Regions from separate parts of the Vreelandella sp. 21 genome, predicted to be linked through region 1. Evidence: riboswitches for the same ligand, from Rfam matches in the RefSeq annotation. Region 1 holds a riboswitch; each other region holds the start of a gene.
The links. A riboswitch is a leader RNA that binds a small molecule or an ion and turns the genes downstream of it on or off. The one in region 1 is predicted to bind thiamine pyrophosphate.
Positions count from the first base shown of each region.

Region 1 (3,276 bases):
GTTGGCTCACGGCTTAACGTTACGGCCTAACGCTTCGTCGATTAGGCAGATATGCCATTGTAACGCTGACGACAATAGACGCCAGCAACGCCCCTAGAAAAGGCCCCAACGTTGGGATACTGCCTGGAAAGGTAGCCGCCATGATGCCAGCTGCGATGCTTCCCTGGCTTAGCCATCCCGGTAGTATTGCCCCTACTAACCCAGCCATGCCGCCACCAATCGCCGCCATTGGCGTCATACGTTGCCATAGGCCGAGCAGCACAGGCACCACGATGGCAGCGCAAAGTAGGTCTGCTATCAAAAAGAGTCGCAGCACTGACAGTCCTTGCAGGGCAATAAATACCACCGGCACCATCATTGTGACCGTTATCCAACGTGCGGTCGTTAAAGATGCTGCATGTTGTTCACCGCCACGCCCAACTATCAGAGACGCTATACCGTTTTGCAGCGTATCTACACTTGAGGTCACTAGCGTGACTGCCAACACCAATGCAGGTAATGCCACCCAGGCAGGCGCATCTGTTAACAGCGCAAAGAAAGGAATAGGTGGTTCTCCCAAAGCAACACCGCTCATGGCGGCCATGATGCCGACACCGCCGATCACCATCACAACCAGTACGGTCAGACCGCCGCCTAGCCAAGCGCCACGACCTAAGCTCTGGTCATCCTGGGCAGCCCATACACGCTGCCAATAGCCCTGGTGAAAAAGATTGGCGGCGGTCACCGCAATCACGAGCGTCAGGGCAACACTGAGCGCACTTGCAATAGGAATAGAGGGCATGACTGCGTCATTCGGCATGGTTGGTAGCCGCCAAATCGCAACGCTACCTACGGCTAATAACAGGGCTAGTAAAAGCCATGCCTGCCAGCGATCCGTTGCGAGACTTGCGCGCAACCCACCAATCACCGTATACACCAAGGTAGTGAGCGCAACGCCAATAATCACTAGTGCAGGTGGTACATCGGAAAGCAGCGCGGTAATGGCACCTATCGCCGTCAGTTCCGCTGCTAAAAAACAGCCCATGTAGGCTACGGATACCAGTAGCACCCAATGACGCACCCCCTTGCCGTAACAAGCGTGGGCGAATTCGGCGATGGTTCTGCCTTCTGGCAATGCACGACGAATTTTTGGTCCGTACAACCCCAACACGATAAACGGCAGCGCAGAGCCAATGGCATAGCCTGCCAACGCTAAAGGACCAACAAAGGCACCAATTTCAGGCGGCGCAAACAGAATCCAGGCGCCCATTCCCGAGGCTAAAAAGGAGAATCCAAGTGTGGAAGCGGTTTGCGAGTTTCGTGCTGTGACATAGTCATCAAGCGACCCCTGCACATGACGTGCACGCAGGCCCAGAAAAGCAAAACAGAATAGCGCCGCACCAAGTACGGCTGACGTTAGGTAAGGCATGTCGCACTTCCTCCGCCGGTATGAACCGGATCAGGTTCCAGGGTCTGCGCAGTGCGCATTCTCAGCCCAACAGCTGCGGGCTCCCCTGGCGACAGTGAATGGAGACGCTATCCTCGGCGAAAGCGGCTCGTTAGTAAAGGCTGGGCGTTAGTAAAATTTATTCGCGAGTCACGCCTAGATGTGCGTCTTTATCCTACTAACGCGGTAGGCGTCCCATCAAATAAAACTCCTCATTGGGGGGCGTACCCGTCATGGTCACTAACCGATTCGACATGCCGAAAAAAGCAGCAATGGCGCCAATATCCCAACAGTCCTCTAGCGTAAAACCTACTTTCTCTAATGTTGTTTGCCACGCGGCAGAGAACTCCCCAACCTCAATCCCGCAGTGCAATGCAAAGTCCAGCATTACTCGATGGCGTTCGCTTAGCCCTGCCGCCAGATGATTGATAGCGACATTGTCAGCGACTAAAGGGTCTTTACTATAAATTCTCAATAGCGCGCCATGGGCAACAACACAATAGAGGCAACGATTGCGAGCACTGGTAGCCACAACAATCATCTCTTTCTCAGCTTTAGTCAGCGTGTCGGATTCACGCTCCATCAAAGCATCGTGATAAGCAAAAAAAGCGCGGAACTCCTCAGGGCGATGCGCCAGCATTAAGAATACATTGGGCACAAATCCCGCCTTGCTTTGCACTTTTAATATTGCATCACGAATATCGTCAGGCAGTTCATCCAGCGTTTCTGGTACACGGAAACGGCTAAGTCGATTAGTCATCGTTACACCTCACTTCCTAATTGAGCTTTAAATTTTTGTTTTGATTAAACAATTATGTTGTTGGATAACGCGATTCGGTAACAAAACACTAAACAAAGTGACTTTCAATCGCGGCTAACGCTGTCCATACTCTCAACTATTCAATGACCTATAAGCCGTGCAGTAAATACATCAAACGGCAATTAACAGGGACACCAAAATGCATTATTCCGAAGCCAAAGAGCATACGCCTGGGCGCTTGCATACTCTTTTTGCCGACCCTTATTGCGCATTTAAAAACGACACCGATGAGCGTCAGCTTCATATCCGGGTAATGCTGCACACCCTTCTTGCCCTGCCTATGCATCACGCGCGTGCCACCCTCCGAGTTATCCATGGCTGGGAAAACGGCGGCTTCGAGCCAAGTGATCTAAAGCACAAGGACTTCCCGCTTGCCTCATTAGATGATTTCCACCGAGTGGTTAACGAGGTCTCCTCGAACCCTCAAGAACACGAGACGTCGTTAAGCGCTAGCACGTCGCTCCTCTCAGCACCACTAGCTAGCGTATTCGCCAGCGCAGAAGCCGATGGCATCATCGTTTCTGACAAGCTGCGCAGCACACCTGCCCGCTGGCCTGCTTTGAAAGGCGGTTTAGCCATTTATACGCTCTTCAAAATGTATCATCGCTTAGTTTATGGCGAAGATGATAACTACCGCTGCTCTCAGTGCGAAACACCCGATGGCTTGCGTGAGCTGCATGAATTTCATCTCGAAGAAGGTGAATTTGCGCTGCTAGTTCCTCACATAGTTCCTCACAACTCAAAAACGCCAACTGCCGCTCCCACCATTCTCGTTATGCACGCCAGTCAGCTTGGCCCTATCGGCCAGCTCCTAAAAAGAAGTCTGCCGTTATTTCAGGATACTTGAGTCGACACTGTAAAAGCCCCGCTTATCGCGGGGCTTTTTCATGGTGCAATTAACTCAACGAAATAGTGCTATTAATACCGCTAGATACATTTTCTGGCTCAAACCAGCGGGCAGTGACCGTTTTGGTCTGCGTCCAGAAGGTAATTGCCTGCTTGCCATTCGGCCCCAAGTCGCCAAGCTTGG
Region 1 is NZ_CP194673.1:2,837,777-2,841,052, forward strand. It holds gene ACN06F_RS13115 (sodium:solute symporter) at 20-1,408, opposite strand; TPP riboswitch at 1,398-1,505, opposite strand; gene ACN06F_RS13120 (peroxidase-related enzyme) at 1,605-2,186, opposite strand; gene ACN06F_RS13125 (hypothetical protein) at 2,386-3,093, shown strand; gene ACN06F_RS13130 (CoA-acylating methylmalonate-semialdehyde dehydrogenase) at 3,143-3,276, opposite strand, start outside.

Region 2 (3,276 bases), 1.4 Mb from region 1:
GCGTGCCATACTGGGCGAGGTAATCAGGTGATGCGCAAAACAGCATCCGGCACTGGGTGAGCCGTCGCGCCACTAAGCTAGAGTCGGGCAGGTTGCCAATACGAATGGCGGCATCGTAGCCCTCTTCCAGCAAATCAACGCGGCGGTCGTTTAGATCCAAACGCACCTCAAGCCCAGGGTGCGTTTGCATAAACTGTGCAACCAGCGGTGAAAGATAGCGTGTGCCGAAGCTCATCGGGCCATTGATGCGCAACTGCCCGCTCACCGTACTGGTGCCACTGCCGATTTCTGCCGCTGCCTCGTCCAAAGCGATCAGAATGCTTTGCGCACGAACGAGATAGCGTTCTCCCGCTTCAGTGAGGTGCAGCCGCCGGGTGGTGCGCTGAATAAGCCGAGCACCCAATGCCTCTTCAAGCGCCATCACTTGGCGAGATACCCGCGTGCGAGAAAGGTCTAGCGCCTCGGCCGCGCGGGTATAGCTACCCAGCTCAGCGACCTTTACAAACGCCGCGATATGGTCGAGCTGGGTCATTGCGCGTGGAATGCCTGTGCAGCCAGGCGGGGGTCTGGCTGACCACAAATAGCAGAAATAACCGCAACACCGTTTGCCCCAGCGGCTTTCACTTGAGCCATGTGTTCAGCTTTTAACCCGCCAATCGCGACGCTGGGAAGTTGGCAAGCATTGGCAAGCCGTGCCAGCCCATCAAAGCCAATTGGCTGGGCGTGGTCTTGTTTACTGCCAGTTGCAAACACGGGCCCTAAACCGACGTAATTGAGCAATTCGACAGGTGCCTCCTGAAGTTGGGCTGGGGTGTTAATTGAAAGCCCGATAATGGCGTGCTGGCCGAGAGTGGCTCGAGCTGCTTGAACAGCTGTGTCGCTTTGCCCGACATGTAAGCCATCCGCTTGGCTGGCGAACGCCACGTTCAGGCGATCATTAATGATCAGAGGGACGCCACTGCCAGCCAACATCGCTTTGAGACGTTTGGCCTGGGCGATCATGTGCTCGTCACTAGCGTGTTTATCGCGTAGCTGCACCATGGTAATGCCGCCCTGCACAGCAGCTTCAACGGTTTTTTCCAGACCCATGCCAGCGCACAGACCAGCATCGGTGACTAAATAGAGTGAAAGATCAAACGGCATGCACCGCCTCCCATTGAGCAAGAGTCGAAAGGTCGTCAGGGGATAATTGATACAGCGCATCCAATAGCGCCACCTGGAAACTGCCAGGGCCTTGAGCCTGCTCGCCTGCACGGCTTCCAGCGATGCTGAAACACGCCAAGGCGGCCAAGCTGGCCTCCAGCGGCTGCTCGCGGCTTGCGGCCACAAAGCTTGCCACCAGCGCACTCAATCCGCAGCCCAAGGTAGTCACGCGAGGCATGAGTGCGTGCCCACCTTTAAGCCGATAATGATCCGTGCCATCGGTGATGAAATCGCTCTCGCCAGTGACCGCCACCACGCAGCGATGTTGCTGTGCTAACGCAATGGCTGCGGTTGTAGCTTCTTGGGTGCTAGCAGTCGCATCGACTCCACGCCCTTGGCTGGCGAGTCCGTTAAGTGCCTGAATTTCTGAGGCGTTGCCACGAATAACGCTAGGCTGATAAGCCAGCAGCGTCTCGCAAACACGCAGGCGAAATGTGGTAGCACCAACAGCCACAGGGTCAAGCACCCACGGAATATGGTTTTCATGAGCAGTGCGCGCGGCGACTGCCATGGCGTCAGCCCAAGGGGAAGAGAGGGTGCCAATATTAATGGACAGCGCGCCAGAAATAGCCGTGAACTCCGCCACTTCTTCTTGGGCATGCAGCATGGCGGGGGAAGCACCTGTCGCCAATAGCAAGTTAGCGGTGCTATTCATCGCCACATAGTTGGTAATGCAATGTACCAGCGGTGTGGCAGCGCGCAGATCGCGGAGATAATCGCCGAGTGGGCGTGAAGGCATAATATCCTCCCGGCTGGGAGGTGATGCAGTTGCACCACGACTCCCTACGCCGGTGTTATCCGGTTCAGGTTCAAAGGGTGCTTCTCAGCCCGTTAAGCAAGGGCGCCCCTGTCGTGATGGTACTATCCTTGGCTTAGATCAATCTGTAAAGCCTGGGAAACGCTATGAGCAAATATCAACGAAACGAGATGCGTGTTCCGTAGGTGAGCATCTCATCAGGCGTTATCGCCTTACCCTCAACACCAATCATTTCATCGCCACACTGGTCGGCAAACGTAAGCACGCCATGAGTGAGGCCCAGCTGTCCAAGGGTGTCGCGAATCTCACCGGTGCCCAAAAACGTGCTGACATGCCCCTCAGCACTGGTTAAATCAGAAACACCGTTCGCGTGATGGAAGCGAACCTTATAGATACCATCCATTGATTCAACTTCCACAATCGGTGAAAAGCCATTGTGTATGGCATGGGCTAACTGCTTTAACGTTATGTGGTCACCGAGGGTCATATCAATCGCGGTCATGGAAAACTCCTGTGGGCGCCTCAAAGGTGGGGCATCGCTCATGTTGCGGGAACTGCTTTTTGTAAAGTTTATGAATAATAAGTGTAGGGGTTTTGTTTAGTATTGCCAGTGTGCTTAATGTGACACTGCGTTAGTGAATCCTACATGCTTGTAAGGGCTGGTATTATGGCTCTAAAGCCCCCATGGTAAGCGGTAAGTGAGGCTCAATGGATTCAATGATCAGCATTAGCGACAGGAGAGCAAAATGAGTTTTCAAGGCGAACAACATTCCGGAGTCGCGCCCGTAGCGCCGCAAACCCAAGGGTTTCGCTTAAATCACACCATGCTGCGGGTGAAGGATCCCGAACGTGCGCTAGCGTTCTACTCTAAGGTTTTTGGAATGCAGGTGCTACGCCGATTGGATTTCGAAGAGATGCAGTTTTCGCTCTACTTCCTAGCCAATCTCGAAAGCAGCGATAACGTGCCAGAAGACAGTCAAGCACGCACTGCCTGGACCTTCAGTCAGAAAGGCTTGCTGGAGTTGACGCATAATTGGGGCACAGAAGATCAGCAGGACTTTGCCTATCATGACGGTAACGCTGAGCCTCAAGGGTTTGGTCATATCTGCTTTAGTGTTCCTGACTTAGAAGCTGCCGAGGCATGGTTTGATGAGCATGAGGTGACGTTCATCAAGCGCGCGGACCAGGGCAAGATGAAAGACGTTATCTTTGTCAAAGATGCAGATGGCTACTGGATCGAAGTGATTCAGGCAGACCGCATGGCAGCCATGGGCGACTAATATGGCCCACTTGCTGTTTCGGCTACGCCACGTGAC
Region 2 is NZ_CP194673.1:220,463-223,738, forward strand. It holds gene ACN06F_RS01065 (LysR family transcriptional regulator) at 1-532, opposite strand, end outside; gene thiE (thiamine phosphate synthase) at 529-1,143, opposite strand; gene thiM (hydroxyethylthiazole kinase) at 1,133-1,942, opposite strand; TPP riboswitch at 1,967-2,062, opposite strand; gene ACN06F_RS01080 (hypothetical protein) at 2,118-2,462, opposite strand; gene gloA (lactoylglutathione lyase) at 2,707-3,240, shown strand; gene ACN06F_RS01090 (DUF6164 family protein) at 3,242-3,276, shown strand, end outside.
Region 2: linked by a shared signal. The riboswitch ahead of thiM (hydroxyethylthiazole kinase) and the one ahead of ACN06F_RS13115 (sodium:solute symporter) in region 1 are both predicted to bind thiamine pyrophosphate.

Region 3 (3,276 bases), 1.8 Mb from region 1:
GCTCAACGCTCCAATAACCGGCAGCTGAAACGCAGCGAAGCGTAGTGTAAGCTGTCCGGCGCCGCAGGCGCGAAGTTGATTGGTTTGTTATACGATTTCTGCAACATTAGCCTCATCCACTTGTATGTCGGGATTGAGTTTGCTGACTAGATTTCTCACTAAGCTTTTAGTGCGAGTATCCATTTTTGAACCTAGAAATATTCGACTGATAGTTACATCAATGTAGTTAGAGTCTGTTACAAATACTCGCTCCTCTTCTTCATAGGCCCACGGTTCCAGCTTGCAAGTTAAGACATTTTTCGCAGTCTCGTGACTGCCATGCTTTGTGGCATTTTGCACATAAGACAACCCCTCATAAGTTACAGACCTGATCTCATGCTTTGGATGTACGATTACGCCTATTGCTACACCTCTATGGCTATCCGCATAGTGTGACCACATTAGGGTGCTATCAAATCGACGTGAAAGGGAGCATATTCTGATTTTGGTTTTTTCGCCTTTTATTTTTCTTACCAACTCACTATTTATAGCGCCACTATCGTATGTATATAGCCCTTCCATAGGATCATTGAGCTCGAAATATGGCGCTGCATAAATTCTATTATTGAGAACAATGTCGACAAAGTTCTTGAAATTTTCCAATGACCTATATTTGTAATGCATAGACAATTTTTCGTATAACGCCAAGTTAACCCGCCGGAGCGTAGTTGTTTGTTTTTATGGTAGCGTAGCGAGAAGCCATAAAAAAAAACGGCGCAGTGGAGGTCAGGTTGCACTTTTTATTAGGCATTTTTGCAGTACGCTCTTAGACATTTAAGTAAATCAAGCTCATCTCCAGCACAGCCACCACCTGAGAAATCTAAAGGTCCTATACCGACAAGGCGGCCAACTTTATCGCAGTACTCTTGCAAGTTGTTTAAAAACCCCTCCAATTCAGATTCAGTTGTTCCACCCAAATCCGAACCGTTTATTTGAGATAGCCTATCATAATGAGCAATTCGCTTGTTACGTGCAGGTTTAACCTTGGCGCCAAAAGCTTTCAAAGCCAACGATAACGAGTTGACCTCCGAATCCATTAATCCCTCATCGGCTAACTGCTTATTGATCAGATCGATAGTAATATTTACTTTACCATACATTTCAGCGGCATCCATTATTTTACACACTTGAAGCTTCCAATCTCTATGCATAATCGATGCAATTTCAGTAAAAAAAGTAGCAGCGACCTTGGATAATACAGGCTCAGAATCCTCATTAAAAAGATTCACGTAGACGTTGTACTGGTGCCGAATTTCGATGCAATGATTCCTGAATAATTCAAAGTCACCGTTTAATTTTTCATGGCTCATGATTAGTGCTTAACAGTGATTATACGCCTCGCTACAACCCCCCAATAAACGCGACGGCACATTCATTGGGGTTTTGCAGCCATCCAATTTGACTCTACCCCATTGATTCCCAAGAGAGCAAAGCCAATTTTGACTGCATATTCAAAATTCGCGTGCTTGCGCGTGCCCCTTGCATCTCTTCTCTCCTCCTCCTAGACTGCTTGGCACTAACTGCTTGACGGGGTGCCGGTGAATCCGGCTGAGATGGCGCAGGGCGTATCTTCTTGATACTGCCAAAGCGCTGGTCCCGCTGAACCTGATCCGGCTAATGCGCTGCTCCTATAACGAGCGCGCGGGTACCGGCGTAGGGATCAAGCGATGGCCTCGGCTTAGTTTCACGCCACCTTCTGCGCCATTTCCTCGATCTCAACCGCCCACCTTCCGGATCATTACTACCGGAGGCACCATGGGCTACCGCTTTGCTGATCTTACTAATGCCTGCCATGACGACTGGCGCGCCTATATTGAGCACGATTTTGTCCGCCAGCTGGGTTCCGCTGCGCTACCAGAAGCATCGTTTCGCCACTATTTGAAACAGGATTACCTGTTTTTGATTCACTTCGCCCGCGCCTACGCGTTGGCCGCCTATAAAAGCCCTACGCTGGCTGATCTGCGCCAAGCCCATGAAGGTTTAAAAGCCATTGTGGATGTGGAGCTGGGCCTGCACGTGGGCTTTTGCCAGGAGTGGGGGATTTCCGAACAAGAGCTGGCGGAGCTTCCGGAAGCCAGAGCCACTTTGGCGTATACCCGCTACGTATTAGACACCGGCAATCGCGGCGACCTGCTCGATTTACATGTAGCGCTGGCTCCTTGCTTAGTGGGCTACGGCGAAATCGCCAACTGGCTGAACGCTCAGACTTCTACCCTACGCGGCAGCCAAAACCCTTTTGATGCTTGGATAGCGATGTACGAAAGCGAGGAGTTTCAGGCCGCCATGCAGGCTGAGCTTGAATGGCTCAACGCCCGCCTGGCCGATGTTACCCCCGCCCGCTTTGCCGAGCTGAGCAAGATCTTCCGCGACGCCACGCGTCTGGAAATCGATTTCTGGCAGATGGGTCTGGATCTGATAGACAGCGATCTAACAGACAAAAGTCGCACCCATTAAGCCAACACAATAACCATAATCAACAACGAAGGAAGACGACCGTCATGACGAAGACTTTAGAAACTAAAACTTTAAAAACTGAGACCTCAAAAAGTAACACCAGCCACTTTTTAGCGGAAACTGCCCAGGTCGATGCCGCTGCCATTCAGCCGCTGCCCGCCTCGCGCAAGGTGTACGTTGAAGGCTCACGACCCGATATCCGCGTGCCGTTTCGGGAAATCACTCTGTCGCCGACTAAAACCAGCAGCATTGATGAAGAGAACCCGCCGCTGCTGGTGTACGACACCTCTGGCCCTTACACCGACCCAGCCGCCAACAACGATTTACGCAAAGGCCTACCCGCCCTGCGCCGCGCCTGGATTGAAGAGCGCAACGATACCGAGTTCCTTGACGGCCCCACCAGTGAGTACGGCAATCGCCGCGCTAACGACCCAACGCTCGCCCAGTTGCGTTTTGATTTAACGCGCACCCCGCGCCGGGCAAAACTAGGTAAGAATGTCACCCAACTGCACTATGCGCGCCAGGGCATTATTACCCCTGAAATGGAATTTATTGCCATTCGCGAGAACCAGCGCCGCCAAACATTAGGCACCGCTGAAGTTGAGCGTATTCTTGGTCACCAACATCCTGGCCAGAGCTTTGGTGCAAAATTGCCGGAAGAGATCACGCCGGAATTTGTGCGCGACGAAGTTGCCCGGGGGCGCGCAATTATCCCCAACAATATCAACCACCCAGAATCCGAGCCGATGATTATTGGCCGTAATTTCCTGGTAAAGATTAACG
Region 3 is NZ_CP194673.1:992,809-996,084, reverse strand. It holds gene ACN06F_RS04560 (DUF2971 domain-containing protein) at 88-663, opposite strand; gene ACN06F_RS04555 (hypothetical protein) at 783-1,349, opposite strand; TPP riboswitch at 1,558-1,716, shown strand; gene tenA (thiaminase II) at 1,795-2,493, shown strand; gene thiC (phosphomethylpyrimidine synthase ThiC) at 2,538-3,276, shown strand, end outside.
Region 3: linked by a shared signal. The riboswitch ahead of tenA (thiaminase II) and the one ahead of ACN06F_RS13115 (sodium:solute symporter) in region 1 are both predicted to bind thiamine pyrophosphate.